Regions from separate parts of the Tardiphaga sp. 285_C5_N1_2 genome, predicted to be linked through region 1. Evidence: predicted binding sites of a transcription regulator. Region 1 holds the regulator's gene; the other holds the start of a gene.

Region 1 (4,306 bases):
CCGTGGTTTCGATCTCGCGTGCGAAGGCCCGCGCGAAACGTACTTCGTCGACGGCGTGATGACGGACGTGGCTGTTGAAGTCGCAATACGGGCACTTCGACAGGCAGAACGGCCAGTGCACATAGACGCCGAAAGCGTCTTGCTGTGCGTCAGCGGGGTTCAAGGCAGATCTCCGCGAGTTTCACGAATGCCCTGGCGCGATGCGACAAGCCCTCGCCGAGTGGCGGCAACCCGTGCTTCTCGACCGCGGTCATCTCGCCATAGGTGCGAGCGTGACCATCGGGCAGGAATGTCGGATCGTAGCCGAAACCGGCAGTGCCGCGTGGTGGCCAGACCAGCGTGCCGTGGGCGTGCGCTTCGACTTCCTCGAGATGACCGTCGGGCCACGCCACGCAGAGCGCCGAGACGAAATGCCCGGTGCGCTTGTCAGGCGAGGTCGCGCCGCGCTCTTGCAGCAAACGCTCGATGCGCGTCATTGCGCCGGTAAAGTCCTTGGAATCGCCGGCCCAGCGCGCCGAGAGGATGCCGGGCGCGCCGTCGAGGGCATCGACGACGAGGCCGGAATCATCTGCGAAGGCGGGCAGTTGCGCGACATTGGCCGCGGCAATCGCCTTGATCGCGGCATTGGCCTTGAAGGTGTTGCCGGTCTCGTCGGGTTCGGCGAGACCGAGCTCGCCGGCCGACACTGCTTCGATGCCGTAGGGGGCCAGGAGGTCGCGCATCTCGGCAAGCTTGCCGGGATTGTGGGTGGCAATGACGAGCTTCCCAGTGATTCGACGATGCATGATGCGAGTCTACGCCTGCTTGATGACTTGCGGAATCACGCGATGGCCATTTTCTGCAGCTCGACGAGGCGTCCGACGCCCTTTTGCGCCAGGGCCATCAGCTTCAAGAACTCGTCCTGCGTGAACGGCGTCTTCTCGGCGGTGCCCTGCACCTCGATGATGCGCCCGTCGCCGGTCATCACGAAATTGGCGTCGGTATCGGCTTCGGAATCCTCGGCATAGTCGAGATCAAGCACGGGGGTGCCCTGATAGATCCCGCAGGAAATCGCCGCGATATTGTCGCGCAGCACGTTTCCGCCGCCGTTCTTGAACATGTTGCGGTTCTTCATCCATGAGATGCAGTCGGCCAGCGCAACCCATGCGCCGGTGATCGACGCCGTGCGGGTGCCGCCATCGGCCTGGATCACGTCGCAGTCGATGGTGATCTGGCGTTCGCCGAGCGCTTCGAGGTCGACGGCAGCGCGCAGCGAGCGGCCGATCAGGCGCTGGATCTCGACGGTGCGGCCGCCCTGCTTGCCGGATGCGGCTTCGCGGCGGGTGCGTTCCAGCGTGGCGCGGGGCAGCATGCCGTATTCGGCGGTGACCCAGCCGCGGCCCTGGCCCTTGAGCCATGGCGGCAGGCGCTCTTCCAGCGTGGCGGTCACCAGCACATGAGTGTCGCCGAATTTCACCATGCAGGAACCTTCGGCATATTTGACCACGCCGCGTTCCAGCGACACGGCGCGCAGTTCATCGGGCGCACGACGGCTTGGCCGCATGAGAAAATCCTTCCAAATGTCCAGAGAAAGCCTGTTCGCGGTGCTTTTAGGGGGCACGGAGCGTAGCGGCAAGGGCAGGGCAGGTTCCACAACCGCAATGGTGCTTGTATCCCGCCCGCCGGAGCGACAGATTAGGTCCTCAAGGAGTATCCTGTGGTCCACCACGATCCGATCGGCCTGATTTCGCCGCATGCCGGCCTCGCCCAGCTCAATGAGCGATCGCGTGAGATCTTCCGGCAGATCGTCGAGAGCTATCTCGCCACCGGCGAACCTGTCGGTTCGCGCAATATTTCACGCCTGATCACGGTTCCGCTGTCGCCGGCCTCGGTCCGCAACGTCATGTCGGACCTTGAGCAGCTCGGTCTGATCTATGCGCCGCACACCTCTGCCGGACGGCTGCCGACCGAACTCGGACTGCGGTTTTTCGTCGATGCCTTGATGCAGGTCGGTGACCTCACCGAGTCGGAGCGGCAGTCGATCCAGCAGCAATTGTCCTCGGTGGGGCGCTCGCAGACTGTGGAGGCGGCGCTCGGCGAGGCGCTGACGCAGTTGTCCGGCCTGACCCGCGCAGCGGCGGTAGTTTTGACCGCCAAGTCCAATGTGCGGCTGAAACACATCGAATTCGTCCGTTTAGAGCCCGAAAAGGCGCTGGTCGTGCTGGTTGCCGAGGATGGCCAGGTCGAAAACCGCGTGCTGACCCTGCCGCCGGGCGTGCCGTCGTCGGCGCTGAACGAGGCGTCGAACTTCCTCAATGCCCGGATTCGCGGCCGTACGCTGGCCGAGGCCCGGCTGGAACTGGAAACGGCACTGACCCAGAACCAGATCGAGCTCGATCAACTGACCCAGAAGGTGATTGCCGCCGGCATTGCCAGCTGGTCGGGTGGCGAGAAGGATGATCGGCAGCTGATCGTGCGCGGCCAGGCCAATCTGCTCGAGGATCTCCATGCGCTGGAGGATCTTGAACGCGTTCGCCTCCTGTTCGACGATCTCGAAGCCAAGCGCGAGGTGATCGATCTTCTCGGCCGGGCGGAGACGGCCGAAGGTGTCCGCATCTTCATCGGCTCGGAAAACAAGCTGTTCTCGCTGTCCGGCTCGTCCACGATCATTGCGCCCTATAGCGATGGTGCCGGCCATATTGTCGGCGTTCTCGGTGTCATTGGCCCGACCCGGCTGAACTATGCGCGGGTGATCCCGATGGTAGATTACGCGGCGCGCATCGTCAGCCGCATGCTTGGCGGCTGACAGATCGGCCGAATCCGGCTGGTTGCGCTTGATTTTCGGCGCTCAAACCCCGATATCCCGCTCAGCAATCCCACCATTTTGGCGTGTTTTTGAGAAGGCAGCGTGATGACTGATTCCAATGGGCAGAACGACAATCAGGACAAGACGGCGCAGGCCGCCGATCCGGTGGTCTCCAAGCCCTACATCATGCCGGACGATCCGGAACCGAATTCGGTCGAGGCCCTGACCAAGGAAGCAGCGGAATCGCGCGACAAGATGCTGCGCACGCTGGCGGAGATGGAAAATCTGCGCAAGCGGACGCAGAAGGAAGTCGCCGACGGCCGCACCTATGCGATCGCCAATTTCGCGCGCGAAGTGCTCGATATCGCCGACAGCCTGCAGCGTGCGCTGGATGCCGTGCCTGCCGACACCAAGGCCGCGGCCGATCCGGGCCTGAAGGCGCTCCTCGAAGGTGTCGAGCTTACCGAGCGTTCGCTGCTCAACACGCTGGAAAAGAACGGCGTGAAGAAGTTCGATCCGTCGGGCGAGAAGTTCGATCCGAATTTCCAGCAGGCGATGTACGAAGTGCCCGATGCTTCCGTGCCTGCGGGCACCGTCGTTCAGGTTGTGCAGGCCGGCTACACCATCGGCGAACGCGTACTGCGCCCGGCGCTGGTCGGCGTGTCGAAGGGTGGGGCCAAGGCGGCGCCTGTAGCGTCGGAGTAAAGCTGCGTAGTAAGAGCTGGATCGCCCGGTCAAGCCGGGCGATGACAGCGAGAGTTAAGCCGCCAGATCGCCTGACTGAATCCGTTTCACGCCGGCTTTGTTCATGTCGGCCCAGGCCTTGGCCAGCGAGCCCTGCGTGTCGATGCCGCGGCAGGCATCTTCGATCACATAGACATCGAAACCTGCTTTTCGCGCATCGAGGGCGGACCACGCGACACAGAAATCTGTGGCGAGACCGGCGATGAACACGCGCTGCAATTTGCGGGCTTTCAGATAGGCGGCGAGACCGGTGGTGGTCTTGCCGTCGGCCTCGGTGAAGGCCGAGTAGCTGTCGACGTCCTTGTTGAAGCCCTTGCGCAAGATCAGTTCGGTATGCGGGATGGCGAGATCCTTCGAGAGCGCAGCCCCTTCAGTGCCCTGCACGCAGTGATCCGGCCACAGCACCTGCTTGCCGTATTTCACCTCAAGGGTCTCAAACGGCTTCTTGTCGCTGTGGCTGGATGCGAAGGAGATATGGCCCGGCGTGTGCCAGTCCTGCGTCATCACCACATCGGCGAATTTCTTCGCGATGCCGTTGATGACCGGGACGACCTTGTCGCCGTCCTTCACGGCCAAGCTGCCGCCCGGTAGGAAGCAGTTCTGCACGTCAATCACCAGCAACACGGATGTACGATCGAGGCTGACCTTGCCAGCGGCGGATAGTGTTCTGGGAGCTAGGCTGGTCATGGCTACGGCTCCAAGCCCCCCGAGAACCTGACGTCTGTTGAGCATCGCGAAATTCCCCGTACCGAATTGGCCCAGCAAATCAGGTCACGG
Region 2 (4,306 bases), 1.1 Mb from region 1:
CATCAGCAAGGTGATGACCACGATGAAGTTCATCGAAAACCGCATTACTGCGATGATGGACATCTGGGGTGGCGTCGATGAGATCAAGGCGCATGCGCCGGCCAAGGTCGATGACCGCAGCGAAGACGACAAGCTGCTCAACGGCCCGAAGCTGGACGGCGACGTCGGCCACGCTTCGCAGGACGATATCGACGCGCTGTTCGGCTAACGCCGGAACCTGCGCGCAAGGTTAGAAACGACTTAACGCCGGGCCGCAACGCCCGGCGTTTTTATCATCACGAAGCAGACCAGTACGATCAACGCTCCCGCCGTCCCGAGCAGCAGTACAGTGCGGTCCGACAGCGTCTCGATCGCGGATGCCACCACGAACGGTGCAAAGGCCTGCACGAACAAGGCAGGCCGCGCGATGCGGCCGATGACGCGGCCATACCCGACCGGACCGAACATCAGCAGCGGCAGCGCGCCGCGCGCGATGGTCATGACGCCATTGGCGGCGCCGAAAGCAACCGCGAACAGCGCCGCGAGCGGAAATGAAATCCCGGCCAATGCCAGCATCGCGAAGGCCGACACCACCAGCACCACCGCCCCGCGCGCGATCCACAGCGGATGGGTGCGTCCCGCCAGCATGAAGTCTGCCAGCCGCGATGCCACCTGCGCCGGTCCGAACATCGCACCGATGGTCACCGCCGTTGCGGCACTGAGCCCGCCGCGCTCCAGCAGCGCCAGCAGGTTCGACGTCACGCCCGACAGAATGAAGCTATAAAGCGAAAAAGCCGCCGCCAGCAGGATGAACGGCCAGCCTTCCGGGCGCAGGGTTGCTTGCTGGGGGACGACAACGGCGTCCACAACGGGCAGAGGCGCGACGGCGACGTGGCGCGGCAATGCAAAAGCATGAAGCGGCGCAACAACGAAGGCGAAAATCGCTGCGAAGGTCAGATACGTCCCGCGCCAGCCGACAGCCTCAAGCAGAAGATGGGTCGCCGGCCAGCCAACCGTCGAGGCGAAGCCGCCTGCAAAGGTCACGAAGGTGATCTGCCGCCGCGCCGAGGCACCGAAGATACGCGTCAGCGTGGCGAAGGCGGGATCGTAGAGCGACGCAGACATTGCAGCGCCGAGCAACAGCCAGCAGGCCAGATAGGTCGCGGGATGGTCGGCGACTGAAAATAGCGCGAGACCCAAGGCACCGGCCAACGCACCCGATGCCATGACGACATTGCCGCCGTGGCGGTCGATCAATCCACCAACCACCGGCGACAGCAGTCCCGATACGATCAGCCCCAGCGAAAAGCCCGCCATGCCGAAGGCCAGCGACCAACCATGCGCCGCCGTGACATGCGGCATGGTCAGCACCGGTGGATAGATCAGGATGCCCCAGGTCAGGATCTGGGTGAATGCCAGCACGAGGACCGCGCGGCCCGGTCCGAAAACGAGGTCGCGCAATCGGTGCATGGGCTCACGTCTTCAAGGGAGTGGCGGGATCCGCCTTACGCCTCAGGTCAGGCCTTGTCAGGTCAGGCCTTGGGTGCGCAACGGACATAGACCATGTTGCCGTAGCGAACCGCAGCGTCCTTGTCGATGAAGCGCGTGACGAGAATCCGGCCGTCGAAGGAGACGATCTCGCGATCCTTCTCGCCACCGGCGGGACCGGGCGGGCCGATATAGTTCTTGCCGCTCGGCGAGCCCTTGAGGCGCAGTTCCTGCGGCGTCGCCTCGTCGGCGAGATGCATGATGACGCCGCCGGTGGCGCCCTGGCCGATGATATAGGGCTGCTTGCACTGGCCGCGCGCGGCATTCTCGGTGCGAACGCGATCATTGGGATTCATGTAAGACGCCAGACCCCAGCGGCCGACGAGTTCTTCCGAGCGGATCGAGGCTGGCAGTTCCGGCACCGGCGGGGGCTCCTGCGGCGGTGTCGGCTGCGAGTTCCCAAAGCTGAACCCGCCCAATCCACCAGACGTGCCGCACCCGCCCAATGACAGCGCCAAAGTTGAAACGATCGCCAGATGGGCAACCGTGCGGGCGTAGCGTGACCTGATCATATTATCCCCTAGAGCAAATTCCCCGGCTGCCCGTCCCGGCAGCCAAGCGCAAAACACCTGACGGCGCAATGAGGTCGGCAGAATTACGCCGACTCTCCATTATGGTTTCCAGATCATCCTATATTGGCCTCACCAAGGCCTTAAGGCCTCGCTTGACTCAAAAAGCGTCTGGCCATATTTCCCGGACGCTCAATTAGCACTCCCGGAGCGCGATTGCTAAGGGAATGAGCCGGCCGCCCCCGAGCGTTCCGGCTGGATTCCCGCCCGCCTCCGAGATGGCAACGAAATCGCAAACCCTAAAGGGACACTCCCATGGCCAAGACCAAATTCCGCCCGCTGCACGACCGCGTCGTCGTCAAGCGCATCGTCGCCGACGAGAAGACCAAGGGCGGCATCATCATCCCGGACAGCGCCAAGGAAAAGCCGTCTGAAGGCGAAGTCGTCGGCGTGGGCCCCGGTGGCCGCGACGAAGCCGGCAAGCTGATCCCGATCGACATCAAGGTCGGCGACAAGGTTCTGTTCGGCAAGTGGTCGGGCACCGAGATCAAACTCGACGGCGAAGAACTCCTCATCATGAAGGAGTCGGACATCATGGGCGTGATCGCTTAAGCGACTCGCTTCAGCCTCCCTACACGCCGTCATCACCGGGCTTGTCCCGGTGATCCACGTCTAGGCCGCAAGCTCGGCAAGGCGTGGATGACCGGGACAAGCCCGGCCATGACGGAGCTTTAAACTTCCCAAATTGGAGCACCATCAACATGGCAGCCAAAGACGTTAAATTCTCCGGAGACGCGCGCGATCGCATGCTGCGCGGCGTCGACATTCTCGCCAACGCCGTCAAGGTCACGCTCGGTCCGAAGGGCCGCAATGTCGTGATCGAGAAGTCGTTCGGCGCTCCGCGCATCACCAAGGACGGCGTCACCGTCGCCAAGGAGATCGAGCTCGAGGACAAGTTCGAGAACATGGGCGCGCAGATGCTGCGCGAAGTCGCCTCGAAGACCAACGACACCGCAGGCGACGGCACCACCACCGCCACCGTGCTGGCCCAGGCCATCGTCCGTGAAGGCGCCAAGTCGGTTGCTGCCGGCATGAACCCGATGGACCTCAAGCGCGGCATCGATATCGCCGTCGCCGCCGTCATCAAGGACATCACCAAGCGCGCCAAGCCGGTTGCGTCTTCGGCTGAAGTCGCTCAGGTCGGCACCATCTCCGCCAACGGCGACGCCGCCATCGGCAAGATGATCGCCCAGGCAATGCAGAAGGTCGGCAACGAAGGCGTCATCACGGTTGAAGAGAACAAGTCGCTCGAGACCGAAGTCGACATCGTCGAGGGCATGAAGTTCGATCGCGGCTACCTGTCGCCCTACTTCGTCACCAATGCCGAGAAGATGACCGCCGAGCTCGAGGACGTGTACGTCCTGCTCGTCGAGAAGAAGATCTCCAGCCTGCAGGCCATGCTGCCGGTGCTCGAAGCCGTTGTGCAGTCGGGCAAGCCGTTGCTGATCATTGCTGAAGACGTCGAAGGCGAAGCCCTCGCCACCCTCGTCGTCAACCGCCTGCGCGGCGGCCTCAAGGTTGCTGCCGTCAAGGCACCGGGCTTCGGCGATCGCCGCAAGGCGATGCTGGAAGACCTCGCCATCCTGACCGGCGGTCAGCTCGTCTCGGAAGATCTCGGCATGAAGCTGGAAAGCGTCACGCTCGCCATGCTCGGCCGCGCCAAGAAGGTCGTGATCGACAAGGAAAACACCACCGTCGTCAACGGCGCTGGCAAGAAGCCGGCCATTGAGGCTCGCGTCAACCAGATCAAGGCGCAGATCGAGGAGACCACCTCGGACTACGACCGTGAGAAGCTGCAGGAGCGTCTGGCCAAGCTGGCTGGCGGCGTTGCCGTCATCCGCGTCGGCGGCGCGACCGAAGTCGAAGTGAAGGAAAAGAAGGATCGCGTGGATGACGCGCTGAACGCCACCCGCGCGGCCGTTCAGGAAGGCATCGTCCCCGGTGGCGGTACTGCGCTTCTGCGCGCCAAGAAGGCCGTCGGCCGTCTCACCAACGAGAACGCCGATGTGCAGGCCGGTATCAACATCGTGCTGAAGGCGCTGGAAGCTCCGATCCGCCAGATCGCCGAAAACGCCGGCGTTGAAGGTTCGATCGTGGTCGGCAAGATCCTGGACGAGAAGTCCGAGACCTTCGGCTTCGACGCGCAGACCGAAACCTATGTCGACATGGTCGCCAAGGGCATCATCGATCCGGCCAAGGTGGTGCGTACT

Evidence for each region. The regulator HrcA, encoded in region 1, represses chaperone genes, less so after heat shock. The targets are predictions, from matches to a motif close to GTTAGCACTCNCNNNNNGNGAGTGCTAAC.
Region 2: AB7951_RS22440 (co-chaperone GroES) is a predicted target of HrcA. The motif match lies at 2,232-2,260, and genes of this name have one in related genera.

The regions. Positions count from the first base shown of each region.
Region 1 covers NZ_CP197241.1:5,876,340-5,880,645, reverse strand. The annotation lists gene hemW (radical SAM family heme chaperone HemW) at 1-163, opposite strand, end outside; gene rdgB (RdgB/HAM1 family non-canonical purine NTP pyrophosphatase) at 150-785, opposite strand; gene rph (ribonuclease PH) at 821-1,543, opposite strand; gene hrcA (heat-inducible transcriptional repressor HrcA) at 1,697-2,785, shown strand; gene grpE (nucleotide exchange factor GrpE) at 2,891-3,490, shown strand; gene pncA (bifunctional nicotinamidase/pyrazinamidase) at 3,545-4,261, opposite strand.
Region 2 covers NZ_CP197241.1:4,737,706-4,742,011, forward strand. The annotation lists gene AB7951_RS22425 (protein phosphatase CheZ) at 1-208, shown strand, start outside; gene AB7951_RS22430 (MFS transporter) at 241-1,449, opposite strand; gene AB7951_RS22435 (hypothetical protein) at 1,512-2,039, opposite strand; gene AB7951_RS22440 (co-chaperone GroES) at 2,352-2,648, shown strand; gene groL (chaperonin GroEL) at 2,798-4,306, shown strand, end outside.